DNA from 2 places in the Alcaligenes sp. RM2 genome. Region 2 is predicted to be linked to the other one. Evidence: riboswitches for the same ligand, from Rfam matches in the RefSeq annotation. Region 2 holds a riboswitch; the other holds the start of a gene.
What was found. Region 2 has a riboswitch for thiamine pyrophosphate ahead of ACU6HM_RS05675 (NUDIX hydrolase). Riboswitches for the same ligand answer to the same signal wherever they lie in the genome.
Positions count from the first base shown of each region.

Region 1: linked by a shared signal. The riboswitch ahead of ACU6HM_RS04655 (sodium:solute symporter family protein) and the one ahead of ACU6HM_RS05675 (NUDIX hydrolase) in region 2 are both predicted to bind thiamine pyrophosphate.

Region 1 covers NZ_JBRFIO010000001.1:1,013,988-1,021,333, reverse strand. Annotated here, with positions in the region: gene pbpG (D-alanyl-D-alanine endopeptidase) at 1-632, opposite strand, end outside; gene ACU6HM_RS04670 (flagellar protein FlhE) at 922-1,260, shown strand; gene ACU6HM_RS04665 (motility protein A) at 1,399-2,214, shown strand; gene ACU6HM_RS04660 (OmpA/MotB family protein) at 2,219-3,064, shown strand; gene ACU6HM_RS04655 (sodium:solute symporter family protein) at 3,141-4,580, opposite strand; TPP riboswitch at 4,722-4,829, opposite strand; TPP riboswitch at 4,897-4,994, shown strand; gene ACU6HM_RS04650 (3-oxoacyl-ACP reductase) at 5,045-5,827, shown strand; gene ACU6HM_RS04645 (LLM class flavin-dependent oxidoreductase) at 5,824-7,116, shown strand; gene ACU6HM_RS04640 (SDR family NAD(P)-dependent oxidoreductase) at 7,269-7,346, shown strand, end outside.
Region 2 covers NZ_JBRFIO010000001.1:1,217,397-1,224,742, reverse strand. Annotated here, with positions in the region: gene ACU6HM_RS05695 (tripartite tricarboxylate transporter TctB family protein) at 1-89, opposite strand, end outside; gene ACU6HM_RS05690 (ATP-binding protein) at 237-1,595, opposite strand; gene ACU6HM_RS05685 (response regulator transcription factor) at 1,588-2,307, opposite strand; gene thiD (bifunctional hydroxymethylpyrimidine kinase/phosphomethylpyrimidine kinase) at 2,622-3,458, opposite strand; gene ACU6HM_RS05675 (NUDIX hydrolase) at 3,455-3,928, opposite strand; TPP riboswitch at 3,973-4,091, opposite strand; gene ACU6HM_RS05670 (tautomerase family protein) at 4,137-4,526, opposite strand; gene ACU6HM_RS05665 (hypothetical protein) at 4,533-4,910, opposite strand; gene ACU6HM_RS05660 (cytochrome b) at 5,502-6,047, shown strand; gene ACU6HM_RS05655 (NAD(P)H-dependent flavin oxidoreductase) at 6,051-6,983, shown strand; gene ACU6HM_RS05650 (LysR substrate-binding domain-containing protein) at 6,988-7,346, opposite strand, start outside.

The DNA of each region.
Region 1 (7,346 bases), 200 kb from region 2:
ACAAAACGCGTATTGCGCATACCCAAGGCACGTGCCTTGTCATTCATGGCGCGCACAAAAGCAGACAAGCCACCAGGATAGCTGCGCCCCAACGCGTGGGCAGCCCGGTTTTCCGACGACATCAGCGCCAGGTGCATCATGTCGGCACGGCTCAGTTTGGAGCCAACGCTAAGACGCGAGCTGGAGTATTTGACGCGGTCCACATCTTCGTCGATGATCTCCAGCATTTCATCCATGGGCAGGCCGGATTCAGCCACGACCAGGGCTGTCATCAGCTTGGAGATGGAGGCAATGGGGCGAACGGCGTCGCTGTTTTTCTGGTACAGCACAGTAGACGATTCCAGATCCTGCACAAAGGCAATTTCTGACCGCAGGGCTGCGTGCTGAATCAGGGCGTCGTGTTTAAGGGCATTAAGCGCGCGGCGGCTATCGTTCTCGCTATAGCTGATAGGCTGCAGGTTTTTCTCGAAAACCAGATGCGGCACGTTGTAGCTGATGGCGGCTGTGGCTTCATCCAGTGTGGATGGCTCGGCCAGCGCCAGTGTCTGCGCAAAGGACGAAATCGAAAAAGGCGCTAAAAATAAAACACATAGCGCACGTCGAATGAATTTATTTGTTCTGGTCTGAGGCATTTTTCAGTTCCCGGTAGGCGAGAAACAGAAGGGCGGAGAGAATTTATGCGCTTATGCTACCAGAAAAAATCCTCTTTATATTAGTATCTTACGGCTCAAAGTTAAAAAAAAATTAAGATGTCTGCGCGGTATCATTAAGAAACTTATTTTTATCTGTATAAAAACACAGCTTATGCTTTTTCTGAAAGTCCGAAATAATAAAAAACCTGTTTTTATAAACAGTTTTTTAAATCGATTCCTGCTTTCTATCGTCCTGGTTTCATTACCGCTGGCCAGTCATGCTGCCTCCTTGGCCTGGGACGGGGAACAGCTTAGCAATGCCATCACCACCAGCTCGCCCAGCACCCAGCAAAGCTTCCTGCCTGCAGAGGCGGTGCGAGCACAGGCTTCAAGCATAGGCAAGGTGGAAGTCAGTTATCACCACAATGGGCGCGCCATTCTGAAAAGCCGTTTGTGCTTGCAAGGCGGCTCCTGTGTGGACATGAATGGTTCGGTATTAAGTACCAGGGCCTTTGCCGGTCAGGATGCGCGTCTTGGCTTTGTGCTGGTGCATGAGGTGTGGAGCTGGGCGGGTAGCACAGAGCCTGTGCGTGTGCAGGCCTCGATACGGGTGAATTACCAGCGCTAGCCTGAAATGAGGCGGTCTCCCAATAAACGATTTAATTACTCTTGTACTTGATCCACCTCAAAGTCCAGGCCTAAAGAAACCTGCCGTACTGCCGATATGTAGTCCTGATGCCCATCGGGCCATAACCAGGACTTGTGCATGAACCCCTCTACTCTGATCGGCATCGTAGCCAGCGTGCTGCTGTTTGCCGTGATCTTGTTTTTTACGGCAGAAAACCCCGCCTTGTTTGTGGACCTGCCCAGTCTGGCCGTGGTGCTGGTAGGTACCTTGGCCGCGACGTTCATCAGTTATCCCTTAAGCGAAGTTGTCCGTATTTTTGGTCTGATCGGCACCGTGCTGCGCAATGAACGCCTGTATACCCAGCAGGATATGGACGAGCTGATCAATATCTCCCGCCTGTGGATGATGGGGGATATTCGCGCGGTGGAAGAGGCGCTGGAAAAAGTGGCCAACCCTTTTCTGAAAACCGGCGTTCAGCTGGTGATTGATCGGGCACCCCAGGAAGATATTGAAGACCTTTTGCAATGGCGTATCAGCCGTTTGCGTGCTCGTGAACATGCAGAAGCGCAATTGTTCCGTTTGATGGCCAGCTTTGCACCGGCCTTCGGTATGGTCGGCACGCTGATTGGCTTGGTCAACCTGATGTTTTTGCTGGGCGATGGTGACATTACGTCTATTGGTCAGCAAATGGCTCTGGCCTTGATGACGACGTTCTACGGCGTGCTGCTGTCCAATCTGGTCTTCAAGCCCGTGGCGGTGAAGCTGGAGCGTCGTACCGAACAGCGTGTGGTTCTGATGAACATGATCATGCAAGGTGTGTCCATGATGAGCCAGCGCCGTGGCCCGGCCTTGATGCGTGAGACGCTGAACTCCTTCATGGCTCAGTATCAGGACGAGATCAATGACCGGGGCGGCCGCGATGATGATGCGGACCCGGCTCCGGAACGGGGCTGATCCCATGGGAAACATGGAGCAGGACCTGACTTTGGGTGAACTTGCTGACCGCCAGAAAGCCTTGCAAAAGGAACTGGAGCAAGCTCGCGGCGCCAAAATCGAACAACAACTGGCCAGCAATCTGGGCAGTCGTCGTCGTAGCCGCCCCTGGAATGATCCAGGGCTGGCGGTGCCCGAGGAAGAAGAAGCCTGGTTGACCACGTATCTGGACATGATGACCTTGTTGCTGGTCTTGATGATTGTGATGCTGTCCTTTGCGGGTAAGCGGGCGCAAACGGCGGCGCAGGGACAAGGGCAGGGAGGGGCTACAGTCGTGGCCCAAGCAGGCAAGGACGGAGCCGGTTTGTTGCCTGCTGGGGCGGGCCTTTTCCCGGACGCTGGTCAGGGTGAGGGACAAGGCAAAGGCAATCACGGTCTGGATCTGGACGGCTTGGGCGACAATATCGATGTGGTCATGAACGACCAATCCGTGAGCTTTCGTATCAATAGCGAAATTCTGTTTAACTCGGGCGGTGCGGATCTGGGGCTGGAAGGTTTGACGGTATTACGCCAACTGGCTGCCGTACTGCAGAAATCCACCCATCCTATTGTGATTGAAGGTCATACGGACTCGGTGCCGATTCGTAGTTATCGCTACCCATCCAACTGGGAACTATCAGGTGCGCGTGCCGGTAGCGTAGTGCGTTATATGGAAGCCAACGGAATTGGCAGCCAGCGACTGAGCGCTGTCGGTTATGCCGATACCCGGCCTTTGGGGGATAACGGCACCTCGCAAGGCCGTGCGACGAATCGACGGGTTGAAATTATTGTGCAGACTCCCCAAGCACAGCCTGAAAGCCCCGTCCCATGAGCCTTTAACACAAAACCCCGGTTTGTATGTTGCAAACCGGGGTTTTTGTTTTGAGCCGAAATTCAACGCGTCTGACTTAGTCCAGTACGCGCGTGGAGGAAGCCAGAGAGCCTAGATCGAACTTGGGCAGGTGACGACGCAAGGGCATGACCAGAACACTGATCACTACCGGCACAATCGCGGCCAGCAGGAAGGACTCCAGCAAGTAATCCATAGGACCATTGGGGCGCGGGAATACGGCCAGACCGGCGACCAGACCACCGATGGTGCTGATGGTGGCCGTAAAGCCATCGTAGCGGCGGCTGTACAGGCCAAAGAAAACCGGGAAGGCCGCTGCCGAGCACAGCAAGTCTGCCAACAGGAACAAGTACAGTACGCTAAAGCCTTGTGAGGAGGCGTAGAGCACAGGGATGGAGCAAATCCAGATCAGGGAACGCGCCAGACTCATCATTTGGGCGGTGTTGCGATGCGGCATGATGCGGCTCAAGTCCACGGCAATCAGGCTGGAGACAGCGCTGATTGCGGTATCGGCACTGCTCATGACCAGGGACAGGCCTAACGGAATCAGCAGCACCAGGAACCAGACAGGTACGTGCGGCAAAATTACATTGAACAGGGCCACGGAGCTGTCACCGGGCGAGCCCAGACCAACAAAGGCCAGGCCAAACAAGCCCATCAGGAAAATGAAGGGCGCTACAAACAAACCACCCAACAAAAAGCCGCGACGCATGGACTTGGTGTCTTTGGCGGCATAGATACGTTGCCAGTTACCTTGGTGAAACAGGCCGGTCAGCAAGATGGCGACAAAGAACGTCAGGCCAGCCTTCACGCCTACGGGATCGCTAAGCTCGATCAGTCGAGGAGCTTCCAGTTTCACGTTGTCAAACAACTGTACCGGGCCGCCCACCGCTTGCCAGCCGAACATCACGATCAGGAACAGCATGGGCAGAATCACAAACATCTGCACCTTGTCGGTGAAGATGGAAGCACGCAAACCGCCGTAAGAGGTGTAGATCAGCGTGGCCAGCAACACAATGCTGGCCGTGACCCATAAAGGAATCGGGGCAATCAGGGTGATCATCTTGGACATGGCGGTGATTTCTGCCGTCATGGAGATGAACATGTAAAACAGCATGATGACCAGGGTCAGCGCATACATGGGGCGACCGTAGCGGGCGATGACAAACTCGCTCAGGCTGTGGCCGCGAGGCAGCAATTCGCGCATGCGCTTACCGAGTGGAATCATGGCCAGACGGGGCGACATGGAGCCAATGGCATAGCCGATGACAGCGCTTAAACCGCCCCAGCTGGCTGCTTGTGCGGGCGAGAACAGAATCCAGGCACCCAATGAAGAAGCCAATAAAGTCAGAATGGTAGCGACCGAGCTTTGGCTGTTGCGAGCCACCACAAAGTCTTCCAGGGAACTGTTGTAGTGGCGGGCGTACAGCACCCCAGCCAAGGCAAAAGCAGCGGAAAAAACGATGAGCCACAGGAGGGTGGCACTTTGGTCCAGCATGAGATCTCCCCAAAAGCCTGATTGAACAGGCACAAACCGGCCAGGCTGGCAGGTTGCCAGAACAGGGCGCAGAAAAATGGAGGGATTGAAATGGGGCGTGTGAGCTTGTGAATGCGCCGCATAGACAAGAGCGGGCAGGCTGCCAGGCCGCGTTTCCTTTCCCTTCGCCGGCATGATCCGGATCAGGTTCTAAGGGTTACCGCTTGAATGCGGAGTCTCAGCCCGTTAAGGACTCCCCCAGGAACAGGCTAGAAGAGTAGGAGAGCTTCTTTCAAATGTCAATAATCCGGTTGAGCTTGATTTATGCTATGGTCTGCCCTGCGGCACGGGGTGTCCTTCTTGGAAAGGGCTGAGATAAAACCCGTCGAACCTGATCCAGCTCATACTGGCGAAGGGATGTCCGAATCCATGGCCCTGCGTCTCAAGCAGGTCGACATCCTCGCCGAATTTTTGCAAGGAATGTCATGTCTGTGGAACACGTCTCGGAACTCTCTCAACAACTTGTCCTGGTCACCGGCGGCGCACGCGGCCTGGGGGCTTGCCTGGTACGCGCCTTTGCAGGCCAGGGCGCAAAAGTTGTGATCAATTACCTGAAAAGTGAGGCAGCCGCTCAGGCGCTGGCGGACGAATTTCCGCAGCAATGTCTGGCCGTGCAGGCGGACGTGACGGATGCGGCTTCGGTACAAGCCTTGTTTGCCAAGGCGCAGGCGCATTTTGGCCAGCCCGTCACCACCGTCGTCAATAACGCCTTGCCCGAGTTTTCCTTCAATGGCGATGCTCGCCCTCACGCCGATACCTTGACGTGGGCTCAGATGAACCAGCAACTGGAAGGCATTGTGGGCGGGGCCTTGAACACCACACAGGCCGCCTTGCCCGGCATGAAACAAGCCGGTTTTGGTCGCATTATCAATATCGGCACGAACCTGTTTCAGAACCCCGTGGTGCCTTACCACGATTACACCGCGGCCAAGGCGGCCTTGTTGTCCATGACACGCACCTTGTCGCACGATCTGGGGCCCGATCAGATTACCGTGAACATGATTTCCGGTGGTTTGCTGCGCACAACCGACGCGTCCGCGGCCACGCCCGAAGCGGTGTTTGACTTGATTGCGGCCAGCACACCCTTGCGCCGCGTGACCACGCCCGAGGAGTTTGCCGATGCGGCCTTGTTCTTCGCCGGTCCGTGGGCGCGTGCCGTAACAGGACAGAATCTGGTTGTTGACGGTGGATTGGTGAAAAACGGATGAGACAGCTGCATTTCAATTTGTTCATTATGGGCTGCGGGCACCACAAAGCAGCCTGGCGCCATCCTGATTCGCAGGTCGAACGTTTGGGCGATGTCCGGTTTTACGAAGAGCTGACCCAAATTGCCGAGCGCGGCAAGCTGGACGCTATTTTCTTTGCCGATGGTCAGTCCAGCGATAACGTGTCCGATGGTCCGCGCTGGTTCCTCGAACCCTTGACCATGATGGCTGCGCTGGCGAGAGCCACCGAACGTATCGGCTTGATCAGTACCGTTTCCAGTACCTTCTACACGCCGTTTGTGGCGGCACGCATGTTGTGCTCTTTGGATCATGTATCCAATGGGCGGATGGGCTGGAACGTGGTGACATCCATGTTTGACTCGGAAGCGCGTAACCACGGCTACGAAGCCATGCCCGATCATGCCTGGCGCTATGCGCGGGCTGAAGAGTTTGTTGATACCGCATTGCAACTGTTCGACTCCTGGAGCGACAGTGCTTTGGTCATGGACAGAAAGGGCGATTACGCCAAAGTGGATCAGGTTCGCCAGATCCTGCATAAGGGCGATCACTTCCTGGTGGATGGCCCCTTGACCTTGCCACGTTCGCCGCAAGGCCAGCCGGTGCTGTTTCAGGCAGGTGCTTCTGAGCAAGGCCGTGATTTGGCCGCGCGCAAAGCGGAGGCTATTTACGCTGTGGCTTATGATTTGCCCTCGGCCCAATCCTATTACCGCGATATCAAACGACGCGTGCGTGAAGCGGGCCGTGGCGTGGATGTGCCCGTGATGCCGGGTTTGGTGACCTATGTGGGCTCCACCATGGAAGAGGCGCGCCGCAAGCAGCAAGAGCTGGACGAATTGCTACCCGCCGAGACATCCTTGCGTCAGCTGGGCATGTTTGTCGGCCAGGACTGCATGAATTGGGAGCTGGATGCGCCAGTGCCACCGCTGCCGCCTTTGGAAAGCTTCAAAGGCCCTAAAGGGCGCTATGCCACCATGCTGCGCATTGTGGAAATGGAAAAACCGACAGTGCGCCAGTTGCTGGGCCGAATCGCTGCTGGCGGCGGTCACTGCACCATGGTCGGTACGCCGGAGTCCATTGCGGATCAGATTGAGCAATGGTGGCGCAACGAAGGCGCGGATGGTTTTAACCTGATGCCGCCTTCCTTGCCCAATGGCATTCGTGACTTTGTTGAGCAGGTGATTCCGGTTCTGCAAAAACGCGGGCTGTTCCGTCAGGAATACGAGCATGCAACCCTGCGCGGCCACCTGGGCCTGGAGCGGCCTGCCGCCTGATGCCAGGGCAAGAAAAAAGCGGGCATTTCCATAGACGGATTTGTCCGCTTTTTCCCTAGGGTGAAGAGGCTACGAAGTTCCTGAAGTTTGCTATCCTTAATGCTTTAATTGTCGCCTGCTTAACGAGCAGCGAGCTGTATAGGGATCGCACTATGAAAACCGCCGTTGTCACCGGGGCCTCCTCAGGGTTTGGGGCTGCGCTTGCCCGTAAATTGGTATCTGAAGGACAC
Region 2 (7,346 bases):
GTGCCCAAGGAGTATTTCTGTCCCATCAGGACGGTAAATACGCCTACTCCCACCATCAGGCCGGCTGAATAATATTTTTGTCTGCTCATGAATCTCCTCATTCCCCTAAAGCAAGCATGATTTTTATAAACCCTGAAAAAGAGCGATTAAAAATGAGGCTAGCTTAGCGGAGCAGGAGAGGGCTTAGGGTGACAGTTTCATTACCTTTTGGTCATGTTTGAACGGTTTGGTAAGGCTTAAACAGGCAGCACAATGGTGACTTTCAAGCCGGATACTCCTTTGGAGAAAATCAGCTCGCCCCGGTGCAATTCAATAATGGCGGCAACGCTGGTTAATCCCAATCCAAATCCTTCACTATTATTATTGAATCTATAAAAATACTTGCCTACGTTTTCATATTCGCTTTCTGGTAATCCCGGGCCATCATCTTCCACAATGATGGAGATTTTATTGTCAAAGCGTTTTTTAATTTCAACGCTGGCATGGGAATGGGCGTATTTAACAGCGTTATCCACCAGATTGGCTAAAGCACTGGCTAATAAATTGCTGTCGCCATTAATAATGACTCTGTCGATTTTCTTTTTCTGCAGCGTGACGCCCTTTTCTTCAGCGAAAAAGCTGTACAAGTCCAGAACGTCTTCGGCAATCACTTCCAGATCGCAGGCCTTGAAGTTCTGTCTTTGCACACCGGCATTCAGCTCGGCAATTTGTAGCAGCTTGCCCAGCAGCACGCTCAGGTTCTCTACTTCTTCAATCGCGTCTTGTTGTGCCTCCCGGACATGGGGCGGGACACCAGGCAGGTTCTGGGTTTCACGCAGCTTGCCAACGATGCGGGTGAGCGGGGTGCGGATATTGTGGGCCACGGTATCGGAGATATGCCGTGCGCCTTGCATCAGGCTCTCGATCTTGTCCAGCATGCGGTTGATGTCGTGGTGGATCAGGCCAAAAACGTCCTCGCTCTCGGAGGTGATGCGCTTGGAAATGTCGCCCGCGCCTACCTGTTCCGTCAGCAGGCGGATGCGGCCCACGCGGTATTTCAGCTCATTGCTAAAGACATAGGCGCCCAGAATTACTAGCATCAAGGCCAGGATCATGGAGGTGACAATGATGCGGCTAAGCATGGCGCGCAGCTCGATCAAGGTGCCCAGCTCGTGGCCGACCACCAGGGTTTCTCCGCCGGACAGTTTGGTGACGCGGACATTGCCTTCGGATAGCGCGTCGATATGCTTGATCTGCACTTCCACCACTTGTCGTTCTGGCAGGTTGTTCAGGCCGGGGATCTCGCTGATATTGCCCACCAGGGTGTGATTGAATTCGTCCAGCAGCAGATAGATTTCCTGGCCCGAATCAATCCGGTCCGAGAGGGTTAGCTCGATCATGCGCAGGATCTCTTCGCGCCCGCCGACTTCGTAGGCAATGCTAAGACGCTGTACGGCGACGTTGATTTGCCGCAGGTGCTCGTCGCGCAAGGCTCCAAACACCTGAACGTAGAAAAAACCGATTAAAAAGAGCGTGGTGAAGATGGCCAGGATGCTGTAGTTCAAGGTCAGCCGGAAGGAGGTGGACTCCCACAGGCGTTTGATGAAATCAATCATCGCAGCGCTTTAGCTTGAAACCGTCGATGCTGTCCTTGTCGCTAAGTACATAGCCACGGCCACGCACGGTATGGATCAGGGGCGTGGCGCCTTCCTTGTCCACCTTGCGCCGCAAACGACTGACCAGCACACCAATCACATTGGATTGGGGGTCGAAGTTATAGCCCCAGACCACTTCCAGAAGCATGGTGCGGGTAACGATCTTGTGGCTGTTCATCAGCAGGTAGGACAGCAGCTTGATTTCACGAGGTTGCAGCTCCAGCACCTCGTCGCCACGGGAGATTTTCTGGTTGCGGATATTCATGACCAGATCATCCACCTGCAGATTCTTGATTTCTGCATTGTCACTGCTGCGGCGTATCAGGGCATGCAGGCGGGCGGCCAATTCCTGAAAGGAAAAGGGCTTGATTAAATAATCATCGCCACCGGCTTTCAAACCATCAACTTTGTCGTCTACGCCGGATAAGGCACTTAATACCAGTACAGGGACTTTTTTACCTAAAGATCGCAAAGTAAAAAGAATGGACAGGCCATCGACATTATTGGGTAGCATGCGATCCAGGATAATCACATCCCATACGTCTTTCATGGCATTTTCCAAACCGGAAACGCCATCATGACTGGTCACCACCGAATAGCCCAGCTCGGATAAGCCATTCACTAAATACCGGGCATTTTCCCGGTCGTCTTCAATCAGTAAGCAATTCCACATTTGGCTTCTCGGAGATTTATGAAGTGGCAGACTCATCCATTCCAGAAATGGATTGATCAAAAAGGCTGATCCCGACTATGAGGCGAACATGACAAAACGGTAATGTTTGATGTCAGGAAATATAAATATTGATTCATCCTGTTAATACTGTCATGTGCTCTGAATTATAGGAGTAATTAGTCAGCACATTATTCTAATAAAAGTCTCAGGGCTGTCGGGCTGGAAATCCGGAAATGCGCCGGAAATTGTCTGGGATGTTTGTCCATTGGCTAAAAAATGCGGGTGGCGCTATGAGGCCCAATACAAGGTGGGCTCTATTCCTGGATTGGGGAGGTCGCCTTACTCTCTGCAGGTGACCACAAAGCATGGAAGTGATGGACCGGACCTTGCCCCAAGCCAATCCGCAATTGGTCAGCCGCGGCCAAAGCGCCATTCAAGTATTCCTTGGCCAAGCCTACCGCGGTCGGTACGCTGCGGCCCGGTAACAGAGCAGCAATGGCGGAGGACAGCGAACAGCCCGTGCCATGCGTGTTGCGTGTCGGAATGCGTGGCGACTGAAAAACATGGCTTTGCCCTTGGCCTTGCAGCAAATCCACACTGTCCGGGCCGTCCAGATGGCCGCCCTTTAACAGCACCCACGCAGGGCCCAGCAAGCACAGTTCGCTTAAGGTGCTGTGCATCTCTTGCAGTGAGGCGGGTTCCGGTTTGTGCAGCAGATCGCCCGCTTCGGGCAAGTTGGGGGTAAGCAGGGTACACATGGGCAGCAGCCTGTCGCGCACGACGGACACGGCTTCGGGGCTGAGCAAACGATCCCCGCTTTTAGCGACCATGACCGGGTCCAGCACAATCGGGCAGTCCAGACCGTGATGGTGCAGGCGGTCTGCAATTGCTTCCGCAATCCCTGCATTGGCGATCATGCCGATCTTGATGGCATCCACGCGCACATCCTCAAACACCGCATCCAACTGGTCCGCCACAAAGTCCGGCTCCAGCGCCACAAAACACCGCACACCCTGGGTGTTTTGCGCGACCACGGCGGTAATCACGCTCATGCCATAAGCGCCCAAGGCATACATGGCTTTCAGATCAGCCTGAATACCGGCACCGCTGGTCGGGTCCGTGCCCGCAATACTCAAGACATTGGGAATCATGCTTGGCCTGCTTGATCTTGAGTGGTAGCCAATGCCAGTGCCCGACGGGCAACTCGTACTACATCAAAGCTGTGTGCCACATCCAGACTGTCCAGTTCCGCATTGCTGAACCAGCGCGCGTCCAGAGCGTCATCGCCTGCTTGCGGCTCACCTTGCTGCCAGCGAAACAGCACGGCAATCAGAATGAAATGCGAATAGGCCAAAGGTCTGGCGCTGGGTTCGCGGTCAAATACATCCAGCGCATCAAAGAGCTGCATGGCCTGGCCTTGTACGCCGGTTTCTTCGGTCAGTTCCCGATGGGCCGCCGCCATGATGGTTTCGCCCGCGCGAATCTTGCCACCCGGAAAGGCCCAGCGTCCTGCATCGGGGCGATTGGCGCGGCGTATCAGCAAAATCCGGTCTTGATGGATGACGGCAGCCAGGGTGGCGGCAACCGGGCCGATGGGGGAGGGAGAGTGGTCAGAAGACAAGATAGCAACTCCTAGTCAAGGATAGCCATCCGGCAGCAAGCGGCGAGCAGGTACAGACCCGTCCCTTCGCCGGCATGACCCGGATCAGGTTCAACGGGTCACTGCGGTGCAATCTGCTCGGGCAGTTTCTCAGCCTGCTCGCCAGGCTCCCCTCGGTGAAAAGACCGTTTCTGTAAAAACGGTCTGGGCGAGTATACCTGTCTTTAGCCTATAACTCCCCCGTCAAAAACTGCGCCCGCCCACGCCCGAAGGACCAGTCTGCATCGCTGTTTTCTACCAGAGCGATGATCAGGTCATTGGGCGACACGCCACAGTTCTGTTCCAGCCGTTCTGCCAGCAAGCGGTAGAACTGGACTTTCTGACTCTCGCTGCGGGGGCGGGACACGATGTGCAGCAGTACCACCTTGTCGCTACGCGGATAGCCCAGGCCGGTGTCTTCCAGTATCAGCTCGCCGGGACGGTGCTGGGTCACGCACTGGTAGCGGTCGCTGGCGGGAACATCAAAGGCTTGCACCATAGCTTGATGCGCGGTGTCCAGCAGCAGGCGCAGCTCTTTGTCGTTGCGGCCTTGGATCAGATCAAATTTCAGTAATGGCATGATGGTTCATTCTTGATTGGTACTGCGGTCTGCAAGGCCGCTGGAACTGATAGCCATATCGTCGTAAATCAGACGTTCGGCTTCGATTAGCAAATTCGACAACTGTTGATAGGCGGCGACCCATCCATCTATGAGCTCGTTGCCTGTCATCCTCGCGATCAGCTCTTCGCGTATGGCCTGCAGCTGGCAAGTGCTCATCATTGGGTCATGCTCGGGCTGGATCTGTAGAGCGAGGAGATTGTTGGCGATCTGGCTGACCAAGGGGCTCATCGGTGGGGAGTCGCGCAGTATCAATTCATAAAAATAGGTGGTCAGGGCTTTGTCGCCGCTTGCCAGCAGCGGGGCAGCGGTCCTGATGATGTCGCGTTGAGCGTCCGTCACCATAAGATTAAAAAGCCGGGCAAGACGTGGCTTTTTTTACAGTGTTCAAGATAGACAGCTGGGCGAGTCATGGTTTCAGTCTCCTGGTTTGAGGGCGGGATAGCAGGGCTATCGATAGGGAAGATAGAAGACTGATTGGATCAAGTAAAATGATGAATAATGATTATATGAATCACTAATAATGATAAAAAAACGATTCATGTAGGCGAGGCCTAGATGAGCCTGCGGTTTCTTGCGAACGATCAGCGGGTGTTACTTGTTGCCCTTGGATGGCTTGATGATGAAGGTTGCACGCCTGTCGCTTGGCGTTCTGAGAAGAACTTTCTGTTTATCAATCACTAAAAAAGATTTTATTAATCAGTATTCATCATTTTACTTGATCTGTTGCTGCGCCTATCGTCAGGGCTTCTAAACGACGGTTCTTGGCACAGCCAAGGCTCTGAAGCCACTGTGACACAGGCCCAGGCCTGCAGGCGACAAGGTGACTGCCGACACTGGCCGCTTGTACCTGTTGGGCAAGTGGCTCACGACGTATCACTCTCGGTATTGCACTGTAGAGGACTTGCCCCCGGTGACCTTTTCAAGGAGCTAATCATGCAATTGCGAGACAACGGACTCAGGTTCTCGCCCATCACTATTGTGCTGCACTGGCTTGTAGCGGCCTTGCTGTTTTCCATTCTGGGCTTGGGGGTGGCCCTGGCCCAAAGCCCCGGCGATGTGCGATTGGTGCAGCTGCAAAATCTGCTGGGGACGCTGCTGTTCCTGATTTCCATCTACCGCTTCTGGGCGCGGGTGACTTCTTTTCACCCCTTGCCGGTGGGCTCGCCCAACCCGGTGGAAGTAATAGTGGCCCGCTCCGTGGCGACAGCCCTGGCCTTGGCGATGGTGCTGCTGCCCGTCGCCGTCTGGCTATCCCGTGCGGCGGCTGGCGTGGCGGTGGAGTTGCCCGGTGGCCTGGCGTTACCGACCGTGATCAGCCCGAATGAGCAGGTCAAAGCCGTGGTTGATGTGCTGTTCAATATTGGCGCCACAGCCTTTTTGGCAGGGCTGGCCTTGCACCTTTTCGGGGCATTCAAGAATCATTTTGTACTGAAGAATCTGGCCTTGCGTCGCATCTTGGGCAAACAGGTGGAGTTGTAAATCATGAGCGAAGCAAATCGAGACTTTGCGGGCAATGTCATTACGGATATGTGCGGAGTGCAGTACCCGATTTTTCTGGCGGGCATGGCTGCGATTTCCGGGCCGCAATTGGTGGCGGCGGTAGCGAACGCGGGTGGGATGGGTGTGCTGGGTGGCTTGCGTCTGGCTCCCTTGATGCTGCGTAAGTGGCTGCGGGAAACCAGGGCACTGACGGACCAGCCTTTCGGGGTGAATGTGGTGCCGCAGTTTGGTGGCCCGGAGGTGTTCGAGGCCCAGTTTCAAGTGATCTTGCAGGAGCGGCCTCGCATCCTGTCGCTGTTCTATGCTGAGGACTATTCCGCCGACATGATTCCCCGCGCCAAAGACGCCGGCATGATTGTGATGGTGCAAACCGGCACGGTGGCTCTGGCTCGTAAAGCGATTGCGCATGGGGCCGACATTATCGTGGCCCAAGGCAGTGAGGGTGGTGGCCATCTGAATCGCGGCACGATTGGCCTGATGTCTTTGCTACCAGCGATTCTGGACTGTGCGCAAGGTCGTCCCGTACTGGCGGCAGGCGGGATTACGACCCGCCAGGATGTCAGGGCGGCCATGAGCCTGGGGGCTTCCGGCGTATTGGTGGGCACGGCCTTTCTGGCCAGCGAGGAGTCCAACGCGCATCCGCTCTACAAGCAAAAGATTCTGGAAGCCAGTACGGACGATACGGAATATCGCACTGGCTATTCCTTTGGCTGGACGTACGGCACGCCGCATCGGGTGATTCCCAACCGCGACAAGTGGAATGTGCTGCGTTTGGTTGGAGGCGGGGCACGGGCGATTGATAAGGACAGAATGGCCAGGAAACTGTCTTTGTATGCCGGTCAGGGCGTCGGCAAGATCCACAGCATTGTGCCAGCGGCAGAACGGGTCGCGGAACTGGCCCTGGGCCTGTCCTGATGCCTTACTGCGGCAAAGCCTGTGCGGCGCTGCTGGACAGACCCACAGGCTGGCCCGTCAGAGCAGGCTGTTCGACCTCGCCCTGATCCAGCTTGGGCAATTGGGCGAACTGCGCTTGAGCCAGGGCCACAAAGCTGCGTAGAGCCGAGCCAGGATTGGCATCAGCACGACGGATAAACACGGTTTTGACACGCGCAAGGTCAGGCGGCAGTTCGTGACATTGCACGGGCAGGCGCAAGCTGCCGTTCTGGGCGATGGCTTTGGGCAGCAGGGTAATGCCCATGCCCGAGGCTACGCAGGACAGAATGCCGTCCAGTGTGCCCATTTCCATGATCTGGTTGGGCACCAGCCCAGCCTGATAAA